Regions from separate parts of the Leisingera sp. M658 genome, predicted to be linked through region 2. Evidence: riboswitches for the same ligand, from Rfam matches in the RefSeq annotation. Region 2 holds a riboswitch; each other region holds the start of a gene.

Region 1 (5,363 bases), 2.0 Mb from region 2:
ATGCCCTTGCGGCGGGCGAGGTCCTGCAGGGTGGCGAGGCCATAAGACCAGTAGCTTTCACCGCCGATCAGGCGGACCAGGATGCCTTTGGCGCCTTCAAGTGTCTGTTCCGCGTAGACGTCGACCGAGAGCGGGTGCTTGAGCGCGACCAGATTGGCGACGCGCAAGGAGGGCAGCCTGCCGTCCGCGCGATGCCATCCCGCCGCAAAAGCGCCGAGGTCGCTGTCGGAAAACGACAGCACCACAAGATCGCCGGGCGTCTGCCCGAGATCCTGCGGGGTATCGGTCTCATCAAGGCCGTGGCTTTCGCGGAAGACGACGTGCATGGATCAGGCCTTTGTTGTCTGGCAGGCGGTGGGCGCTCTGAGGGCTGCGCCCGAGCCTGGGAGGGTGCGAATGCGCCCTCCCATTTTGCCGAAGGCAAACCTCCGGTTTGACGGGAGGGTCGGGCGCAGCCCGGCCTGCGGCCGGGCGGTGTCATCTGAAATGATGTGCCAAACCCGCATAGCTTCAGGCGCCCAGTGCGGCGCGGATGGCCGGGGCGTCGATGTCGTCATGCTCGGCGATAACCACCAGGGCGGTTTTGCGCGGCTGCGCGCCCCAGGGCTGATCGTATTGGGCGCGCAGGCGCTCGCCCACGGCCTGTACCAGCATCCGCATCGGCTTTCCTTCCACCGCCACATAACCTTTGACGCGCAGGATGTTGCGCTCGCGGGCGAGTTTCACGATGGCATTTTGCAGCGCTTCCGGGTCGGATACTTCGCCCAATTCGACAACGATGCTTTCAAAATCGTCATGCTCGTGGTCGTGGTGGCCGTCGTGGTGGCTGGGGCGGGCGTCCAGATCATCCTCGGCAGCGGCGCCCAGGCCCAGGATGATGCGCGGGTCGATCACGCCTTCGCTCATCGGCAGGATCGGCAGCTTGCGGGGCGCTTCGGCCTCGATCACCGCGCGGGCTTTTTCGACGCCTGCGTCGCCGGCCAGATCGGCCTTGGACAGCAGAACGATGTCAGCGCAGGAGATCTGGTCCTCGAATACCTCGGACAGCGGGGTTTCGTGGTCGATGCTGTCGTCCGCTTCGCGCTGGGCCTGCACGGCGTCCAGATCGGGGGCGAACTGGCCCTTGGCCACGGCCTCGGCGTCCGCCAGGGCAATCACCCCGTCGACGGTGATGCGGGAGCGGATCGCGGGCCAGTCAAACGCCTTCAGCAGCGGCTTGGGCAGGGCCAGGCCGGAGGTCTCAATCACGATATGGTCCGGTTTTTCGGGCAGGGCCATCAACTGTTCGATGGTGGGGATGAAGTCATCGGCCACGGTGCAGCAGATGCAGCCGTTGGCCAGCTCCATGATGTTTTCCGCCGGGCAGTTGTCATCGGCGCAGGATTTCAGGATATCGCCGTCCACACCGGCGGTGCCGAATTCGTTCACGACCACGGCCAGACGCTTGCCCTGCGGGTTTTGCATCAGGTGGCGGATCAGGGTGGTTTTGCCTGCGCCCAGAAAGCCGGTGATGACAGTGACGGGGATCTTGTTGAGATCGCTCATGATTACTCCTCGGAGAAGAACTTGGCCGGCGGGATGCGGGCAACAGATTGCTTGCGGAAGGTTTGCGGGCGTTCACGCCACGGCACGACGCCGTCAGCGGTGCCGGCATAAGCTGCCGCGCCTTCCAGAATTTCGGGAACATGCTGGTCAGGGTCGAGGTCGCCGTAGACATAGGTCCAGCGTTCTGCGCCGCCGATCAGCGCAACAGCGCAGCCGCGCTTGCAGGACGACAGGCATTCGACGCCACGCAGACGGACGCCTTCGGGCATTCCGGCCTCTTCCAGCGCTGCGTGCAGGATGGCACCAGGGCGGGCGGCCTCGGGGTCGGCGCCCTCGCGGCGGCAGGTGAGGCATACGGTCAGCGTGACCGGTCCCGGGGTGCTGGCAGATTGGCCTGCCATGTCGTCAGCCATTGGCGCGTCTCCTGTCGCGGCAGGGCGTGCGGGATGGCCGAAAAGGGACCAGTCGTGCGAGCCCCTTACCCGGTCGCAGAACACCCCGTCTGCCCGTTGATCTCTCCTTCGCTGGCAGGTCTCCCGGCTTGCGGATGCCAAGGCGCAGGGCCTTGCCGGCTATCCTGCCTTCCCGGGGATCACCCAGTGGCATGGCGGCCTCATCCGGTCACGGTCGCGGGGGCGGCTGTGCTTCGGCCCGAAAGCCTTCACATTCCCTCTTCGCCTGTTTTCACAGGAACCAGCTGAACCCCCTTGCGCTATCGTGCCCTTCTTTGTCAAGACATGGGTCAAACAGCTGGAGAGCCCCCAATGAGCGAAAAGTCTGAAACCGGCATCTCAGAAGAAGAAGCCGCCCGTCATACGTCCAAGATGGCCAAGAAAAAGGCCGCGCGCGACCGGATGATGAAGACCAAGGAGGGCGAGAAGGGCCTGATTATCGTCCACACCGGACCGGGCAAGGGCAAATCCTCGTCGGGGTTCGGGATGATCATGCGCTGCATCGCGCATGGGATGCCGTCCGCCGTGGTGCAGTTCATCAAGGGTGCCTGGCAGACCGGCGAACGCACGCTGATCGAGGAGAACTTCAGCGATCTCTGCCAGTTCTACGCGATGGGCGAAGGCTTTACCTGGGAGACACAGGACAAGGCCCGCGACATTGCCGCCGCGCAGAAGGGCTGGGAGAAGGCCAAGGAGATGATCCTGGATGAGCGCAACACCATGGTGCTGCTGGACGAGATCAACATCGCGCTGCGCTATGACTATCTGGATCTTGAGGAGGTTTTGGAGTTCCTGGTGGAGCAGAAGCCGCCGATGACCCATGTGGTTCTGACAGGCCGCAACGCCAAGGAAGAGCTGATCGAGATTGCCGATCTGGTGACCGAGATGGGGCAGATCAAGCACCCGTTCCGCGCCGGTGTGAAAGCGCAGAAGGGGGTGGAGTTTTAATCCCTTTCAGGCTGCAGTATTGAGCGGGCTTGAGGTTTTGCGCTTTGCTTCGCAAATCGCCGGGGGGCGGGGGCGCTGCCTTCGGCAGCGCCCCCGCCCGGCCCAACGCTTTTCAGGGAACCTCTGGTTCATTGAAAAGGGGCGGGAGTGCCCCGGCCTTTGAAGTCCGGACTGTTAGCGCGCATGCGGAATTAAGCTGCCAGCCGGGCGGCTTTCTCGCTGATATAGGCATCGACCGCTGCGCGCTGTCCTTCATCCAGGCGCAAACCCAATTTAGTGCGGCGCCACAGGTAGTCGTCGCCTGAACGCACCCACTCGCGGGCAATTGACCAGTCGAGTTCCCGTGCGGTGATTGTTGCGCCGAAATCCTGGCCCAGATCAGCGGCGGATTTGGCATCGCCCAGCACCTCCCAGGACTCCAGCCCGTAGGCGCGGATCAGCCGGGCGGCCCAATAGGCGCTCAGGAACGGATAGTCCGCTGCCAGCTTGGCTTTTAGCGTCTCCACATCCGCCACCGCAAAATCACCGCCGGGCAGGGCCACGCCTGCGGTCCAGTCCGACGGCAATTGCGGGAAAACCTTGCCGATTTTCGCCAGCGCGGCCTCGGCCAGCTTGCGGTAGGTGGTGATCTTGCCGCCAAAGACATTCAGCAGCGGCGCCTGTGCTTGATCCAGCGTCAGCACATATTCGCGGGTGGCCGCAGTGGCCGAGCTGGCACCGTCGTCATAAAGCGGCCGCACGCCGGAATAGGTCCAGACAATATCCGCGCGCTTCAGTGGCTGTTCGAAGTATTGCGACGCAAAATCAATTAGATAATCCTGCTCGGCCTCCGTGCAGTGCGGTTTGGTCTCCGGATCCGGATGGTCGGCGTCGGTGGTGCCGATCAGGGTGAAATCCTGCTCGTAAGGAATGGCAAAGATGATCCGCCCGTCAGTGCCCTGAAAGAAATAGCAGCGGTCATGGTCGAACAGTTTTGGCACCACGATGTGGCTGCCGCGCACCAGGCGGACGTTTTCGCGGCTGTTCTGGCCCAGTTTTTGCTTCAGCACGTCGGCAACCCAGGGCCCGCCTGCATTGACCAGCATCTTGGCCCGGTGTTCCTTCTCCTCGCCAGTGGCGTGATCCTTCACGGTGACAACCCAGTGATCAGAGTGGCGCTGGGCTGACAGAACCTCGGTCCGGGTCAGGATTTCGGCGCCGCGCGCCTGTGCATCGCGGGCATTCAGCACCACCAGGCGGGCGTCTTCGATCCAGCAGTCGGAGTATTCGAACGCGGTCTGAAACTTGCCCTTCAGCGGCCTGCCTGCGGGATCGTGCGACAGGTCCAGTTTCGCGGTGCCAGGCAGGATGCCGCGTTTGCCCAGGCTGTCATACAGAAACAGCCCCAGCCGGATCAGCCAGGCCGGGCGGCGGCCGCGGGTCCAGGGCATGAAGGTGGTAAGCAGTTTCGACGTCGGCGTTTCGCTATCAAAGCGCATGTCCTTGTGAAACGGCAGCACAAACCGCATCGGCCAGGAGATGTGCGGCATCGCCTTCAGCAGCACTTCGCGCTCGATCAGCGCCTCACGCACCAGGCGGAATTCAAAGTATTCCAGATAGCGCAAGCCGCCGTGAAACAGTTTGGTCGAGGCCGAGGAGGTGGCGGAGGCCAGATCGTTCATCTCTGCCAGTGTCACCGACAGGCCGCGGCCCGCGGCGTCGCGGGCGATGCCGCAGCCGTTGATGCCGCCGCCGATGATGAAAAGGTCCATAACAGGCGTGTCAGTCATTTTCGCTGCTTTCGTTTTGTCCTGCGGTCAGGATCCGGGTGCCTGCGGCCTGCGCCGCCTCGGCAAACTCATTGGGAACGGGGCGGTCGGTGATCACCACGTCCAGCTCTGCCACATCGCAGATCCGCACCGGAGCAGAGCGGGCGAACTTGCTGCCGTCGCAAACCAGCACACGCTGGCGGGCGTTTTTCAGGATCGCTCGGGCAACCGAAACCTCGCGGGCGTCGTGATCCATCACGGCGCCGTCGGGATCCAGTGCCGAGGCGCCGATGACGGCGAAATCGACCTTGTAGCGGGACAGGAATTCAACCGCGTCCTCGCCCACAATAGCACCGTCGCTTTGCCGCACAGTGCCGCCGGCCAGGATCAATTCCTTGGCCTGGCCGCCCATCATCAGGTTGATAATATTGATATTGTTGGAAATCACAGTGAGGCCGCTGTGGCCGGAAAGCGCCCGCGCCACCTGCTCGGTTGAGGTGCCGATGTTAAGAGTGAGGGAGCAATTGTCTGGGATCAGCTCAGCCGCCAGTGCCGCCATAGCCAGCTTGTTGCCTGCGTTCAGCTTGCGCCGGTCCTCGTATCCCTGGCTGGCGGCAGAGCTTATCCGGACGGCGCCGCCATGCACGCGGGACAAGGCGCCGCGCGCAGA
Region 2 (5,363 bases):
GCAGGCTGGCAGCGGATCTGCCCCAGCTGCAAGGCACCGCATTTCCCGCGCACCGACCCGGTGGTGATCATGCTGATCACCCATGGCGATGCTGTGCTGATGGGCCGCTCGCCCGGCTGGCCGGAGGGGATGTATTCGCTGCTGGCAGGTTTTGTCGAACCGGGTGAGACGCTGGAAGCAGCCGTGCGCCGCGAAACATTTGAAGAAACCGGCGTGCAGGTCGGGCCGGTCAGCTACCTGTCGAGCCAGCCCTGGGCCTTTCCGATGTCGCTGATGTTCGGCTGCGCGGGCGAGGCGCTGAGCACGGAAATCACCATCGACCCGGCTGAGATCGAAGACGCGCTGTGGGTCAGCCGCCAGGACATGATGACGGTCTTTGCCGGCGAACACCCGGTTCTAAAGCCGTCACGTCAGGGGGCAATTGCGCATTTTCTGCTCAAGAACTGGCTTGCGGACACCCTGGACTAAATAGCATATTGCCGAAAACGGCGCGCCGGCACGGCAGCGCAACCAAAGCAGGCGCGCATGGAATTTCAAAGCAAAGAAGATATCGAAGCCCCGATTGCCGACGTCTTTGGCGCGGTCTCCGATTTCGGACTGCTGGAGCGCTCGGCCCTGCGGCGCGGCATCGACGTGCAGCGGACCGGCGACACCGCCCAACCGGAAAACGGCCTGGCCTGGAATATCGGCTTTCGGTTTCGCGGCAAGCAGCGCGATATCCGGCTGACGCTGGCGTCTTATACCCCGGTCACCGGGCTGGCGCTGACGGGCAGCGGCAGCGGCCTGGACGGCCAGCTTGAGGTTGAGCTGCTGGCGCTGTCGCCGCGGCGGACCCGGATGTCGGTGCAATTGAAACTGGCGCCGACCACCCTGACCGGCCGGCTGCTGGTGCAATCGCTGAAACTGGCCCGCAGCAACCTCACCCGCCGGTTCAAGCTGCGGCTGGCCGACTATGCCCGGATCACCGAGGAACGGCTGAACCGCACCGCCTGATCCCAAGGTTTGGCGGGGCGCCGTGCTATTGCGGCGGCAGCAGCCGCGGCCACAGGGCAGCATTGGCGCGGGCAAAGGCGCCCAGGTGGCCGATCTTCTGCACGCCCGCCTCCTGCGGCACCAGCACCGTCCGCCGCTGCGGCACATCGCCAAAGACGTCCCCCAGCCGCCAAACGGCCGCGGGCGGCACAACATCGTCATCCGCCATCGCATACAGATCCACCGGCACGCCGGTGCCTGCCCATTTGGGCCGCGGCAAGGCCAAGCCGGTTTCCGGCAAGTAGCCGCCGGGCGTGGTGCACCAGCGCCGCCACTGCCAGTAGACCCCGGCAGGCAAATCGGCCCCGAACCCCACCGCGCGCCCGGGCAGATAGCCCAAGGCACGGACCAATGGCGGCACATGGCCGAACCAGAAAGCCAGCGCCAGCGCGCGGTAGGGCCAGGGATGATCGTGGTGATGCACCAAGCCGCCCGCAACCACGATCATGCGGGCGACGTCCTTCAGGCCATCCTGCAGGGGCATCAGCATTGCCCCCAGCGAATGGCCGATCACCCACAACGGCACGCCCGCATAGTGCCGTTGCAGTTCGGCCCTGGCAGCTGGCTGATCCTCCAGCGCCCATTGAACCATTGTCACGTCGGAATGGCGCGGATGGCCCCGCGCCGAGTCTCCGAAATCCCGGTAGTCATAGGTCAGGCAGGCCATTTGCTGCTCTGCTGCCAGCCAGCGCGCGAAATGCCGGTAATAGCGCTGCGGCACCCCGGTTGCGCCATTCAGCACCACTGCTGCCCGCACCGGCCCCGCAGGGTGGTACAGCCGCCCGGCCAGCATGTGGGTGCCAGATGCAAACCGCAGGGCCTCCTCGCGGATAACCGCGGTATGTTCTGCGCTTTTGTCCAGCATGGCAGCCTCCTGAGCCGATTGATCTAGACCGATTGGTCTAATTCATCTCTGGACCAATCGGTCCAATGCTGTCAAGTTGCCGCCATGAATGACGTAACGACAGCCAAGGCAGGTGGGACCAGCCTGCCCCCAACCCGCGAGCGGCTGATCCGCGCCGCTGCCGGCCTGTTCCGCAACAAGGGCTACAGCGGCACCGGGCTGGCGGAACTGCTGGCTGAGGCGGGGGCGCCTAAGGGCTCGCTTTATCACCATTTCCCCAGTGGCAAATCCGACCTGGCCCTGGCCGCAGCGGATTGGGCGTCAGGGCAGATGCTGCTGCTGATTGACGCGTCCTTTGCCCCGGCGCCCACCTTCCGGGAGGGGGCCAAGACGGTCTGTTACAAACTGGCCAAGCTGTTTGACAAACAAGGCAAATGGAGCGGCTGCCCGGTTTCGGCTACCCTGTTCGAAGGGCCGGAGAACGAGGCGTTCCACCAGCACGCCGCGCATCTGTTCGAGGGCTGGATTACTGAAACCACCCGCCACGCCCGCCGCCTGGGCCTGCCCGAACCTGAGGCCCGCGCGGCGGCGGAGAATTTCTACATCCTGCTGCAGGGCGGCTGGCAGCTGGCCCGGGTGCGGCGCGACTCGGATGTGATCCGGGGACTGTATTTGCAGATGCAGAAAAACAATTGACGACTCGGGCACCTAACCGCTACCGCTTGTGCTGATGGTTCCCGTGCCACAGAATCTTGTGTCCGGGATGAAAAGGGAACACGGTGCGGCCTGCGCAAGCTGGCCCAGTCCGAGACTGCCCCCGCAACTGTAAGCGGCGAGCGACCCCGATAGAGCCACTGGCCCTCGAAACGAGGCCGGGAAGGATCGGGAAAGCATCGACCCGCAAGTCAGGAGACCTGCCATCAGACGTGTAACTCGAACCCGGGCGGGGTGTCCGGACAGGGTCTGATGGCTGCGGCGGCTGTGATCCGTCTTTCATCCGGTCTCTTGTCCCCATGACCCCCGTGCCACGCGCGGAGGGCGCAGATATGATGTGGACCGACCAGACGCATTTCTATGCGGCAACAGATTGCAAGTATTTGGGGCGCCCCTGCCCCGCGGCACAGCGGATGATCACCAAACTTGCCGAGGCGATGACCAAGGCAAAACCGCTGACGCAAGACGATTTCGAGATCACCGGCACCACCGCACTGGACGGCTGCCCGCGCAGCTGCCCGGCGCAGTTTGCCGCCGGCCATGACCGGATCCGGCTGTATTGCGGTGTGGGTGAAGAGGCGCCGCGCGAGGGGCTGGACCGCTTTGCCGATGCCATCCTCAGCCGCGACGGAACCGGTTTTGCCGCGTCAAAGCTGGACACCCGTCCCTGCGCGCTGATGGAGGCGCTGCCGAAAACGGTGAACGCGCGGGAAGCAGAACGGATGATGGCACTGTGATCCGCAACCCGAACGGGCTGGCGCGGTTCCCTGCGGCCCGAAACATATCCGGCTGACACAAATGTGTTCGGCATCAGACTGGCCCGTCCGCCGGATCGGCTCTAGGCAATTCCCGGTATTCAGACTTAATGCAAGGGGATTGCCAATGTTTAAGACCTTTCTGCCGGCCTGCGCTGTCATGAGTGCCTACGCAACATTTGCCGCCGCCGAACAGCCGCTGTCCACCGAGGAGATCATAGACCTGCTGACCGGGAAGACGATTGAAGGGCTGCATTTCGACAGCCATACCCGCCAGTATTTCTCGGAGTCCGGACTGACGCTCTGGATCAAGCAAGGCGACGCCGCCCCTTCGGAAGCACGTTATAAAATCGAAGACGGCCAGTACTGCTCCAGCTGGTCCGGATTATGGAACACACCGGAATGGGGCTGCTATGCCATTGTGAAAGATGCGGAGCAGGGGCTTTACTATTTTCATGGCGAAAACTTCCGGGCGCCTTTTATCATCGGTAGAGGTTTTGATCTGAGCTTCGACTAGCCCCAGTGGCGGCGCTGGTCACGGCCCGGCAGCCTGCGCACCGGCACAGGCCCAATCCAGCTGCTCCTCCGTCTCGACCGCGCAGGGCCGTACAGCGCGCAGCCGGGTCAGCGCCTGCGCCGGGGCTTCGCCGCATTCGATCATCAGCCGCAGCACCGCCATGCCGGAGCGCCCGCAGCCGCCCCTGCAATGCACCAGCACCCGGCCGCCGCCGGACAGTGCTTGCCGTGCGGACGTGCTGGCCGCCGCCCATTTTGCCGCCACAGCGGGCGGCGGCACCTGGAAATCCGGCACCGGCAGGTGCAGCCAGCGGCAGGCCATGCTTTGAATATCAATCCCTAGCCGCGGCACATCTGCGGCTGCGTGCTCGGCCTCGGTGGTCATTGAGATGACCAGCCCCGGCCTCCACTGATAGATCTGGATCAGGTCATTGCGGTAATCGCCTCCCGCCCCGGGCAGCGGGCATAGCGCCAGAATGCCGCCGCCTGCTGACAGCGCGTGGATGGTCAGGCCCGCCGGCGCCGCGCCGTCCTGCGCCGCAGGTTCCGGGATATCCTCAGATCGCATACCGCCTCCTTAGCCGCTGCGTTCCTGCATTTCCCCCGCAGTCCCCTGCCTTCGCAGCCTAAGCGTTAAGCGGGCAATCCCAAAGCTCTTTTGCGGCCCCGTGCCAGCCCCATCGGCGGTGGACGAACGGGCCGCGCTTCAATACCCTGCGCGCAACGCGAAACACCCCGCATCCCGAATCCGGCACGAGACATCATGAACGATACCCCCAGCGGCACTTCCGGCGCATCCGGCCAATCCCAATATCAGGTTCTGGCCCGCAAATACCGGCCCGAAACCTTTGCCGATCTGGTGGGGCAGGACGCCATGGTGCGGACGCTGAAAAACGCCTTTGCCGCTGACCGGATTGCCCAGGCCTTTATTATGACCGGCATCCGCGGCACCGGCAAAACCACCACCGCGCGGATTATCGCCAAGGGCATGAACTGCATTGGTGCGGACGGCCAGGGCGGCCCCACCACCGATCCGTGCGGCCAGTGCGAGCATTGCACCGCGATCATGGAAGGCCGCCATGTCGACGTGATGGAGATGGACGCGGCGTCGCGCACCGGCGTCAACGACATCCGCGAGATCATCGACAGCGTGCAGTACCGCGCCGCCTCGGCCCGCTACAAGATCTACATCATTGACGAAGTTCACATGCTGTCGACCAGCGCCTTCAATGCGCTGCTGAAGACGCTGGAGGAACCGCCCGCGCATGTGAAGTTCATCTTTGCCACCACCGAGATCCGCAAGGTGCCGGTGACGGTGCTGTCGCGCTGCCAGCGGTTTGATTTGCGCCGCATTGAACCCGAAGTGATGATCGCGCTGCTGCAAAAGATTGCCGGCGCTGAAAACGCCCGGATCGCCGAGGACGCGCTGGCGCTGATCACCCGCGCCGCCGAAGGTTCCGCCCGCGACGCTACCTCGCTGCTGGATCAGGCGATTTCCCATG
Region 3 (5,363 bases), 500 kb from region 2:
GATGCGGCAGCAGGGCAAAGTGCTGGAACACCATGCCCATCTTGTGGCGGCGGATTTCGATCATTTCACGCGCGCTGGCGGTCAGCAGATCCACGCCGTCAAACAGCACCTGGCCACCGGTGGGTTCGATCAGCCGCGACAGGCAGCGCACCAGGGTCGATTTGCCGGACCCGGACAGCCCCATGATGATAAAAATCTCGCCTTCGGCAATGTCGATACGGGCATCGCGCACAGCACCGATAATACCCGCGTTGCGGATCTCCGCGCCGCTGGGGGACGGGTTGCCGTTCAAAAACGCCGTGGTATTGGCGCCATATAGCTTCCAGATATTGCGGCAGGAGAGTTTGGTCTTGGGGGTCATCAATGCGGTTCCTGAACCGGTCCGCGGAATGCGGCCGGGTTGATTGACGGGGCAGGGGAAAAGGCCGGGGCTGCCTGAGAGCGTGCAGCAGCCCCGGGAGTGAGATCAGTTGCTGATCCAGCCGGACCAGCGGTCCTTGTTTGCGGCCATCCAATCCGACACCACTGTATCGATATCAACGCCGTCCAGATCAGCCTTGCCGACCATGGCGCTCATCTCTTCGTTGGTAATCTGGTAGGACTGCACGATCTCATAGGCGCCCGGCCATTTTTCCGGCAGCCCTGCCCAAGCGGCTTTCCAGATCGGGCCGCGCGGCTTGCCGCAATCATAGGCCAGATCCGGGTTCACCCCCGCCGCAGGATCGGCGTAGCATTCCGCGGAATAGGGCGGGAACTCCACGAATTCACCGTCGTATTTGGCTGGCGCCCAGTGCGGCACATATACCCACAGGACAATCGGGTCCTGGCGCTGATAGGCGGATTCCAGTTCGGCAAACAGTGCGGCGTCGGTGCCTGCGTGAACCACTTCAAATTCCAGCTCCAGCGCCTCGACGCGTTCCTCGTCAAAACCGCCCCAGGTGACCGGGCCGCCGACATAGCGCCCGTAGGGCGAGGTTTCCGCAGTTGCGAATTCCTCGGCGCAGTCCTTCAGCGCCTGCCAGTCGGGCAGGCCGGGGCAGCGGTCTTTCATATAGGGGGGTACCACCATTCCTCGATCGCCATCAGTCCGGTTTCGCCGGCATTGACAACTTTGCCCGAAGCGGTTGCGTCGTCCAGCGCCTCGCGCCCGGTGGTCTCCCAGATTTCCATCGCCAGATGCAGATCGCCGGTCTTCAGCCCGGCAAACTGCGCGATATAGTCTGCCTGGACATATTCGATGTTATACCCTGCCTCCTGCAGGATGCTGCCCATGATCTTGGTGTTGATCAACTGGCCGGACCAGTCGTGCAAGGTCAGTTTAATGGGGTCGGAGGACTCGGCGGCCCAGGCGGATGAAGCGGAAACGGCGGCTGTCAGCGCCACGGCTCCCAAAGCGTTGAAGTTTCTCAGCATAAGGAATTCCCTGATATGTGGCATTTTGTGCGATTCTTGGCGTCGGCTGTTATGATGGTGCGGCGATTGTGCCGATCAGTCAATAAAAAACCACAATAAGCCACAATCACCTCGAGGAAAGTGCGTTTTGAGGCGAACAGGCGCGGTATCCGAGGCCTCATGTGTTGTTTTTTGTGGCTTTCTGGCGTAGCAACACAACAGGAGGCCCAATGACCAAAAGCCGCAAAACCACCAATCAGCGCGAAGAGGAAATCCTGCGGGCGCTGCAGCAGGCAGGCGGGTCCTGCCGGGTCAGCTATCTGGCCGGCAGGCTGGGTGTGTCCAATGAAACCATCCGGCGCAATATCCGCACGCTGGAGGATGCCCAAGCGGTCCGCAAGGTGCACGGCGGGGTGCATCTGGTTGAAGATGTGAACGAGCTGCCGCTGCAAAACCGGATGGACACACACGCCTCAGAAAAGCAGCGTCTGGCCATCGAGGTTGCCAAGACCATCAGCGACGGGGATTCGGTCTTTTTGGATGTCGGCTCCACCACCGCTTATGTGGCGCAGGAGCTGCGGCAGCGGTCGAACCTCTTTGTGGTGACCAATTCCGTGCTGGTGGCACATGCGCTGGCATCGCGCAACAACAACCGGGTGTTTCTGGCGGGCGGCGAGCTGCGCCCGCATGACGGCGGTGCTTTCGGGGCCGAAGCGCTGGATCTGGTGCGGCGGCTGAACGTGCAGTTTGCCATCTTTTCGGCCGGGGCGATCAATGCCGAACTGGGCTTTATGCTGCATGATCTCGAAGAGGCAAACCTGGCCCGTGTCGCGGCGGCCAATGCGCAGGTCCGGATTGTTGTGGCCGATCATGACAAGTTCAACAAGCGCGCACCGGTGTCGGTCGGCAAGGATACAAAATTCGAGGTCTTCTATACGGACGCGCAGCCGCCGCAGGCCATCAAGGACATGCTCAAGGCGATGGATACCGATCTGATCGTGGTTGAATAACCGGGCAGGGCCGTCATCCGGACAAGACGCAGCCCAGTTGCTCTGGCTGCGCCCGGTTTGCAGAATTCCCTCTGCATCAAAACTTTTTCTTGCCGCAACGAAAGGGATGCGCTACCCGCGCTTTACCGGTCCCGAAAGGGCTAAGAGGGAATCCGCGGTGCCTGCCGGCGCCAAACGGAACTGCCCCCGCAACTGTAGGCGGCGAGAGCTGTGCCATGACGTCACTGGACCAAACGGTCCGGGAAGACGGCACAGTCATTGACCCGCCAGTCAGGAGACCTGCCGGTGAAAACCGAAAGACACCGGGCGGGGTTGTCCGGGGAGGTTGCCGGTAAGATGCGCCGCCGTTTTCCGGTGCCGCAAGCGGGGGCCAGACCCTCAGCCTTACCGGTCAATGCCCTTTCACCCGTTCTCCGGTCATTGACACATGGAGATCGAATATCATGTTTTTGCGTTCCGGCCTGATCGGCCTTTCCTTCATCGCTGCCGCACAGGCTGCGGCGGCCGGCGAAACCTTTCCGCTGACCATAGAAAACTGCGGCCAGTCGGTCACCTTCGAGGCGCCGGCAGCGTCTTCGGTAACGGTTGGCCAGGCGGCGACCGAAGTGCTTTATGCGCTGGGGCTGGGCGATAAGGTGCTGGGCACCTCGGTCTGGTTCAACGACGTGCTGCCCGAATACGCAGACATGAATGCCAAGATCGACCGTCTGGCCGACAACGACCCAAGCTTTGAAAGCGTCGTGGCAAAACGCCCCGGTCTGGTGGCAGCGCAATACGAATGGCACGTCGGCCCCGAAGGCGTCGTAGCCAAGCGCGAGCAGTTTCATGACCTCGGCATTCCGACCTATGTGATGCCCGCCGATTGCGTCGGCAAGGACAACACCACCGGCGGTGACGGCACCCGCACGCAGATGTTCACCACCGGCAGCCTGTATCAGGGGATCGAAGAACTGGCGGCGATCTTTGGCGAGGCTGAAAAGGGCGCCGAACTGGTTGCCGATTACAAGGCGCGCGAGGCTGCGGCGGTTGCCAAGGCGCAGCAGGTCGCGCTGGAAGATGCCTCTGCCGTGTTCTGGTTCTCGTCGCCCGAGATGGAAAGCGACCCGTTTGTGGCCGGCCAGAAGGGCGCGCCAGGCTACATGATGCAGCAGCTGGGCCTGCGTAATGTCGTTGAGACCGACGAGGAATGGCCGACAGTCGGCTGGGAGACCATCGCCAAGGCCAATCCGACGGTGATTGTGATTGCCCGCATGGACCGCCGCCGCTTTGCCGCGGATGACTATGAAAAGAAGCTGGACTTCCTGCGCAATGATCCGGTGGCGAGCCAGATGGATGCAGTCAAGAACAACCGTATCGTTGTGATGGACGCCCAGGCGATGGATGCCACCATCCGTGCCATTCCGGCGCTGGAGGATCTGGCTGCTGAACTCAGCGTGATCGGCACCAGCCAGTGAGTGCAGCCGCTGCAATCACATGGCAGGGCGTCAAGGGCGCGTGCCTGGCCTTGCCGGTGCTGATTGCGGCGGTTCTGGCAGGCGCAATGATCGGGGAAACCGCGCTTGCGCCTGACCTTGTGCTGTCGGTTCTGGCCAATAAGCTGGCCGGGGCAGGGCTGCCGGTTGATCCGATAGATCAAGGCATTATCTGGAGTTACCGGCTGCCGCGTGCGCTTGTGGCGGGGGCCTGCGGGGCGGCGCTGGCGGTGGCGGGCGTGGTGCTGCAGGCCCTGCTGCGCAATGCGCTGGCAGACCCCTATATCCTGGGCATTTCCGCCGGCGCCTCGACCGGGGCGGTTGCGGTGACCATTGCAGGGCTTGGCGGCGGTGCGCTGTCGTTGTCCTTTGGGGCTTTTAACGGCGCGCTGCTGGCCTTTGGCTTTGTTGCCGTTCTGGCCCGGGCCGCCGGGGCCGGCGGCAGCCGCGCTGCGGCAGCGCAAATCGTGCTGGCCGGTATTGCAGGCTCGCAGCTGTTCAACGCGCTGACGGCCTTCATCATCGCCAAATCCGCCAACGCCGATCAGGCCCGCGGCATCATGTTCTGGCTGATGGGCAATATGGGCGGGGTGCGCTGGCCGGACGTGTGGCTGGCAGTGCCGCTGGCGCTGGCGGGCTGGGTCGTCTGCCGGTTCCATGCGCGGGCGCTGGATGCCTTTACCTTTGGCACCGATTCAGCAGCCTCGCTGGGCATTCCGGTGCGGCGGGTGCAAGTTATCCTGATCTTTGCCACCGCGCTGACCACAGCGGTGATGGTGTCGATTGTCGGCTCGATCGGCTTTGTCGGCCTGGTGATCCCGCATGCGGCGCGGTTCCTGGTTGGTCCCGGGCATCGCAGGCTGATGCCGGCCGCGGCGCTGACCGGGGCGGTGTTCCTGATTGGCGCAGACATCGTGTCCCGGATCATAATCCCTGGCCAGGTGCTGCCCATCGGCGTTGTTACAGCCCTGATCGGCGCGCCGTCCTTTGCGGTGATCCTGGTGCGCGGAAGAAGGGCTGCGCGATGAAGATCGAAGCCCGCAGCCTGTCTTACTCCATCCGCGGCAAGCTGCTGTTGTCTGATGTCTCATTGACGGTGCAGCCGGGTGAGACCCTGGCGCTGGTCGGTCCGAACGGGTCCGGGAAATCCACGCTGATGCGGCTGCTGGCGGGGTTGGCACGCCCATCGCATGGCGAGGTTCTGCTGGCGGAAAAACCCTTGGCGCAGCTGACGCGCAGAGAGGTCGCCCAGCGGACCGCGATTGTCGAACAGCAGGCCGATACTGCCGAGCGCATCACCGCACGGTCGGTGGTGGAACTGGGGCGGACGCCCTGGCTGTCAGCGTTGAGACCTTGGAGCGGCGAAGACAGCCTGCATGTTGAAAACGCGCTGAAGACAGTGGAAATGGAGGGTTTTTCCAGCCGCGAATGGGCCACATTGTCCGGCGGCGAGCGGCAGCGGCTGCACATCGCCCGCGCCCTTGCGCAG
Region 4 (5,363 bases), 450 kb from region 2:
CCAAGCCGCGCGGGAGAACATATTGCGAGAGCGGCTGGCCGCACTGGAGGCAGTGACCGGCAGCCTGTCCGCTGACGAACAAAAGGACCTGGCCCGGCTGCTGGAAAAACTGCTGCAAGCTGCTGCCGGTGACGACACGCACAAGCTGCGGACCTGCCGGCTGTGCGACAGCCGCGCCTGCACAAATTGCCCGATACTGGTGCCTGTAAGCGGGGCGGACTGAAGCGCCTGGCAATAGTGCCAGGCTTTGTCGCGCGAACGTCGAGGGGGATTGCCCTCGTTAATCCAGCGTGGCAGCCCAATTTGCCGGATCAGATACCTGCCGGCGGAGAAACCGGTTCGGTCTTACGTAATCCAGAACTAGTCTGTGCAGAAAGCCAGTAGCGGGCTGCAGCCAGGGTTCTAACCGGTCTGATAGCCTCGGACGTAAGCCCAGGTGGCGTCTGCTATGCGGCTTCTGAGCGCTTGGCGGCCGCTGTCTAGATTTGCAGGTTTGCCGATCAGCAAACTGGCAAAACCATGCACCATTGCCCACAAAGGCGTTCCGAATTCATGCGGGTCCAGATGGCCGAGGCCCTGCGCCTTCATGATGCCCGTCAGCTCATCAATAAAGGTGTTGTATGTTGCGCTGCTGGCCACGCGCGCTACATTGATGTTGTCCCGGTTGCGAGCCGCCGCCCACATGAGGTGAAACAGTTCGGGATTGTCTGCGCCAAACTCAGCATAGGCGCAGCCGCCAGCAATCAGGCTTTCAACCGAATACTTTGGATGTTTGGCAAAGGCGTCAATCTTGGCTTTGGAAAATCTCCGGAAGCCTTCGGCGGCGACATTTGCCAGCAATTCATCGCGGTCCTTGAAGTGCCGGTAGGACGCGCCGCTTGAAACTTGGTCGGCGCGGGCGGCATCGGCAACGCTTACGTCCTCAACCCGCCTTTCCCTGATCATTTCAATGGTTGCATCGATCAGGGCGGTCTTGAGATCACCGTGATGGAATTTCTTCTTGGATTGCGGCTAAGTCATCGGGTTTCCTTGAGCGGTTGCGACGGCTGCCAATTTCTACTCCATCAGCTCCGTGAAGTAAGAGAATCTTACACCATGTTGGCAGTACTCGATCTAAGTAAGAGCTACATATTTATCCCAAGGAGCACGCCAAGTCTGGTCTTCCCCCACTGAAGTGGTCCTCCGCTATGTTTAGGAAAACGGCGGAATACCATGGCCAACAAACGGCCAAAGCCCGAGGAGATTGTCACGAAGTTACGGCAAGTTGAGGTTCTGACTGGGCAAGGTATGCCGCGTCTGGATGCGATCCGTCAGATTGGTGTGACTGAACAGACGTCTTATCGCTGGAAGATCGAAGCATCGCAGCGCCATTGGTTCAAGCGTGATGCTGAGGGTACGGTGGAATGGGCACGGACCAGCTGAAAGAACTGAAGCGTCTTCAGAAGGAAAATGAACGGCTGAGAAAGGCGGTGTCTGACTTGACGCTGGACAAGTTGATTTTGGCGGAAGCTGCGAAGGGAAACTTCTAAGCCCCGCTCGCCGCCGCGCTTGCATTGATCGCGTTCGTGCTGAACTGCACATCCCGGAGCGCCGGGCATGCCGGGTTCTGAGACAGCATCGATCCACGCAGCGCAAAGTGCCAGTAGGCCGCGCTGATGAAGAACGATTGGCTGCCGGCATGATCGAGCAGGCGGGACAATACGGTCGATATGGCTATCGTCGGATTGCGGCTTTGCTGAGGGACGCTGGCTGGCATGTGAATGACAAGCGGGTCGAAAGGCTGTGGCGGCGAGAGGGGCTGAAAGTACCAATGAAACAGCCGAAAAAGGGACGGCTCTGGCTGAACGATGGATCGTGTGCGCGTCTTCGGCCACAACGGCGCAGCCATGTCTGGTCATATGACTTCGTGCATTGCCGCACTGACGATGGAAAAGCCTTCCGGACACTGAACATCATCGACGCGTACAGTCGGGAGTGTCTTGCCATCCGTGTGGATCGCAAGCTGAACTCAGGCACCGTCATCAATGTCCTGAGCGGCCTGTTCATTCTGCGCGGGGTGCCGTCGTTCATTCGTTCAGACAACAGTCCGGAGTTTGTTGCTCAGGCCGTCCAGAACTGGATCAAGGCTGTTGGCGCGAAGACCGCATACATCGAACCAGGGTCTCCATGGGAGAACGGATATTGCGAGAGCTTCAACGCACGGTTCAGGGACGAGTTCTTGAACGGCGAAATCTTCTACAGCCTGCGCGAGGCGCAAATCCTCATCGAAGAATGGAGGAAACACGACAACACCAAACGCCCACATAGTGCTCTGGGCTATCGCCCACCGGCGCCGGAAACCATCGTCCAGATGGACCCAAGGCAAGTCATGCACTAACAAGCAAACTGGACCATTCAAGTGGGGCTGATCAGTGGAGCACCGCAAGGTAGTACTCATTCGGCAACTGAACAGAAGACGGGAAGCTTGACTCAGTAAAATGGTTTTGCCATTCAGCCAGTGTGACCGGTTCCGCGAGTGTTTCAATGCGCAGCGGAAGAAATAGGGAACACGGTGCGGCGTACCCATAAGGGACCAAATCCGTGACTGCCCCCGCAACTGTGAGCGGTGAGTGACGCTGAACATGCCACTGGGATCTTTCCCGGGAAGGCCAGCCGAACCAAGACCCGCGAGTCAGGAGACCTGCCGGACACAGGACAAAGACTTCGCTAGCGGAGTGTCTGCCCTTTTCCACCGGACGCCGGGGTGCGCGTCTGGCGCGGCTGCCGTTCAGGCTTTTCCGTGCCACTATCCCCGTTGTTCATTCCTGATTGCAGGTGCGCCTGTGTCGTCGAATGAGGACGAAATGAAACTGAAATATCTGGCCGCAGCTCTGGCCGTATCCCTGCCGGTCACCGCATCGGCGCATTTCCAGCTGAACTACACTGAAAACGTGCTGATCGGGAAGCCCGGCGATGTGCCGATGGGGCTGGTGTTCTGGCACCCGCTGGAAAACGGCCATGTGATGGACATGGGCAAACCTGAAGAATTTTTTATGGTTCACAAGGGCGAAAAGGTTGATCTTTCGGACCGCTTGGAACCGGCCACATTCAAGGGCGCGGAGAACGAAGCCGCCGCCTACAGGGCGTCGGTTCCGGTCAAGCGCTCGGGCGACTATGTGGTGGTGACTGTGCCCGCGCCCTATTATGAGGAAAGCGAAGACATCTATATTCAGCAGATTTCCAAAGTCGTGCTGAACCGCAACACCCTGCCCACCGATTGGGATCAGCCAGTGGGCCTGGAAACCGAGATCCTGCCGCTGAACAAGCCCTATAACGTCATTGTTGGCTCTACCTTCTCGGGTCAGGTGCTGGCGGATGGCAAGCCGGTTCCGGGCGCCGAAATCGAGGTTGAGTTCATGGCATCAGAGCCGGACCTTGCGGCTTTTTCCACAACCAACCCGACGGTTCAGCCGATGTCCGGCGGCGCCATCGTTGCGATCGCAGACCAGAATGGCGTCTTTTCCTTTGGCATTCCGAAAGCGGGCCACTGGGGATTTGCCGCCCTCGGCTCCGGCCCGGCGACTGAGCATGACGGCAAGGAGCTTAGCCAGGACGCTGTGTTGTGGATCCACGCTGAAGAGCTGAAGTGAGAATAGCACCATGCATATCGTAGACGGCGCACTGTCGAATCCGGTTGTGATCGGCGGCGCGGTTGCCGCCGTCGGCGGTATCGCCATGGGGCTGCGGAGCCTGCCGCTGGAACGTATTCCGGCGGCGGGGGTTCTTTCTGCCAGTTTCTTTGTGGCCTCCCTGATCCATGTCCCGATCGGGCCGAGTTCGGTTCACCTGATCCTGAACGGGCTTGCGGGGCTGGTCCTGGGCTGGGCGGCCTTTCCGGCCCTGTTTGTCGGACTGCTGCTGCAGGCGGTGTTCTTTGGCTTCGGCGGGCTGACCGTGCTGGGCGTGAACGCCGTGAACATCGCCCTGCCTGCAGTTCTGGTCGGGCTGATATTCCGCCCGCTGGTGGCCCGCGGCTCGCCTCTGCAGGGTGCCATCTGGGGCGGAATCGGCGGCGGCGCGGCCATTGCTGCCACAACTCTGGCCGTGGCGGTATCGCTGATGCTGTCCGGCGATGAGTTCATCCTGGCCGCGAAACTGGTGTTCTTTTCCCATATTCCGGTGGTGATCATCGAAGCGCTTTTGTCCGGCGCTGCCATTTTCCTGGCGCGGCGTGTGAAGCCCGAGCTGTTTTTCGACACAAAAGGAAGCCTTGCATGATCCGCTCCTGCATTCTGATCCTTGCGCTGCTGGCGCCGCTCCCGGTGATGGCACACAATGTTATCTCAGCTGTTTTTCCGTCCGGTTCCGACATTGAGGGCGAAGTGGGCTTTTCCAACGGTGACATGGCCGCGGACCTGCTGATTGAGATCTTTGACGTGGCCGGCAGCAAGCTGGGAGAGTCCAGAACCGACGGTGACGGCTTTTTCCTGTTCACCCCGTCGGAGCCTGTGACACATATCTTCCGTGGCGATCTGGGGGCTGGCCACGTGGCCGAGATGATGATGGACGGTGCGGAAGTCGCGCAGATCATCGGGCAAAGCCCGGGCGCTGCAGCAAATTCTGCGGCTGCTGCCATGGACATCTCTGCAGCGCCGGCGGCGGCAGGGTCCGCGGGCCTCTCCGATCAAACCCGCTCCGAGCTTGCCACCATGTTGCGTAATGAACTGCGCCCGCTCCGCCAGGAGCTGACAGCGTTCAAGAATAAGTCGGACTTTCAGTCCGTGCTTGGCGGTATCGGCTATATCTGCGGCCTGTTCGGGCTTGGCTTTTACATCGCTGCACGCCGCAAGATCGGCAGCAGCGCATGACCTATGTTCTGACGAGCGAGGAAAAACCGCTCGGCGGGTTCGGCACCTTTCGCGCCAAGGTCACAGCACTTGACCCGCGGATGCGCATCATGATGACGGCCGCCTATGCGGTGGTGGTTGTCTCGCTCAGCAATCTTTGGGTTCTGGCGGCCGCTCTTGGCCTGTCGATGTGGCTGCTGGCCTTCTCTGGCCTGCCGCCCCGGCAAACGCTGAAACGGATGGCGATGATGGACAGTTTCATCATCTTCATGCTGGTGCTGCTGCCCTTTACCGTGCCCGGAACCCCGGCCCTGTCCATTTGGGGGCTGGAGGCCAGTTGGGAAGGCCTGTGGCGTGCAACCGAGATTGCCCTTACCGCCAATGCGGTGATCCTTGCGGTTATGACACTGGTGGGTTCGATGGAGCCGGTAACCATGGGCCACGCGCTCTTTGCCCTCAAGACCCCGGAGCGGCTGGTGCATCTGATGATGTTCACCATCCGTTACATCGACGTTCTGCGCGAGGAATACCAGCGCC

What was found. A riboswitch is a leader RNA that binds a small molecule or an ion and turns the genes downstream of it on or off. The one in region 2 is predicted to bind cobalamin.
Region 1: linked by a shared signal. The riboswitch ahead of K3724_RS14490 (DUF1636 domain-containing protein) and the one ahead of K3724_RS02870 (hypothetical protein) in region 2 are both predicted to bind cobalamin.
Region 3: linked by a shared signal. The riboswitch ahead of K3724_RS05340 (ABC transporter substrate-binding protein) and the one ahead of K3724_RS02870 (hypothetical protein) in region 2 are both predicted to bind cobalamin.
Region 4: linked by a shared signal. The riboswitch ahead of K3724_RS00525 (DUF4198 domain-containing protein) and the one ahead of K3724_RS02870 (hypothetical protein) in region 2 are both predicted to bind cobalamin.

The regions. Positions count from the first base shown of each region.
Region 1 covers NZ_CP083546.1:2,902,960-2,908,322, reverse strand. Annotated here, with positions in the region: gene cobN (cobaltochelatase subunit CobN) at 1-326, opposite strand, end outside; gene cobW (cobalamin biosynthesis protein CobW) at 511-1,545, opposite strand; gene K3724_RS14490 (DUF1636 domain-containing protein) at 1,548-1,958, opposite strand; cobalamin riboswitch at 2,054-2,258, opposite strand; gene cobO (cob(I)yrinic acid a,c-diamide adenosyltransferase) at 2,310-2,945, shown strand; gene glpD (glycerol-3-phosphate dehydrogenase) at 3,137-4,714, opposite strand; gene K3724_RS14475 (DeoR/GlpR family DNA-binding transcription regulator) at 4,707-5,363, opposite strand, start outside.
Region 2 covers NZ_CP083546.1:553,644-559,006, reverse strand. Annotated here, with positions in the region: gene nudC (NAD(+) diphosphatase) at 1-468, shown strand, start outside; gene K3724_RS02885 (SRPBCC family protein) at 526-993, shown strand; gene K3724_RS02880 (serine aminopeptidase domain-containing protein) at 1,019-1,897, opposite strand; gene K3724_RS02875 (TetR/AcrR family transcriptional regulator) at 1,982-2,572, shown strand; cobalamin riboswitch at 2,591-2,813, shown strand; gene K3724_RS02870 (hypothetical protein) at 2,923-3,327, shown strand; gene K3724_RS02865 (hypothetical protein) at 3,473-3,862, shown strand; gene K3724_RS02860 (protein-tyrosine phosphatase family protein) at 3,881-4,429, opposite strand; gene K3724_RS02855 (DNA polymerase III subunit gamma/tau) at 4,625-5,363, shown strand, end outside.
Region 3 covers NZ_CP083546.1:1,054,985-1,060,347, forward strand. Annotated here, with positions in the region: partial or broken gene K3724_RS05320 (glycine betaine/L-proline ABC transporter ATP-binding protein) at 1-361, opposite strand, end outside; partial or broken gene K3724_RS23955 (ABC transporter substrate-binding protein) at 467-1,437, opposite strand; gene K3724_RS05335 (DeoR/GlpR family DNA-binding transcription regulator) at 1,623-2,402, shown strand; cobalamin riboswitch at 2,512-2,704, shown strand; gene K3724_RS05340 (ABC transporter substrate-binding protein) at 2,846-3,856, shown strand; gene K3724_RS05345 (iron ABC transporter permease) at 3,853-4,902, shown strand; gene K3724_RS05350 (ABC transporter ATP-binding protein) at 4,899-5,363, shown strand, end outside.
Region 4 covers NZ_CP083546.1:102,165-107,527, forward strand. Annotated here, with positions in the region: gene K3724_RS00510 (MarR family winged helix-turn-helix transcriptional regulator) at 1-223, shown strand, start outside; gene K3724_RS00515 (TetR/AcrR family transcriptional regulator) at 403-945, opposite strand; partial or broken gene K3724_RS00520 (IS3 family transposase) at 1,213-2,377, shown strand; cobalamin riboswitch at 2,488-2,703, shown strand; gene K3724_RS00525 (DUF4198 domain-containing protein) at 2,844-3,629, shown strand; gene cbiM (cobalt transporter CbiM) at 3,640-4,257, shown strand; gene K3724_RS00535 (cobalt ABC transporter permease) at 4,254-4,847, shown strand; gene cbiQ (cobalt ECF transporter T component CbiQ) at 4,844-5,363, shown strand, end outside.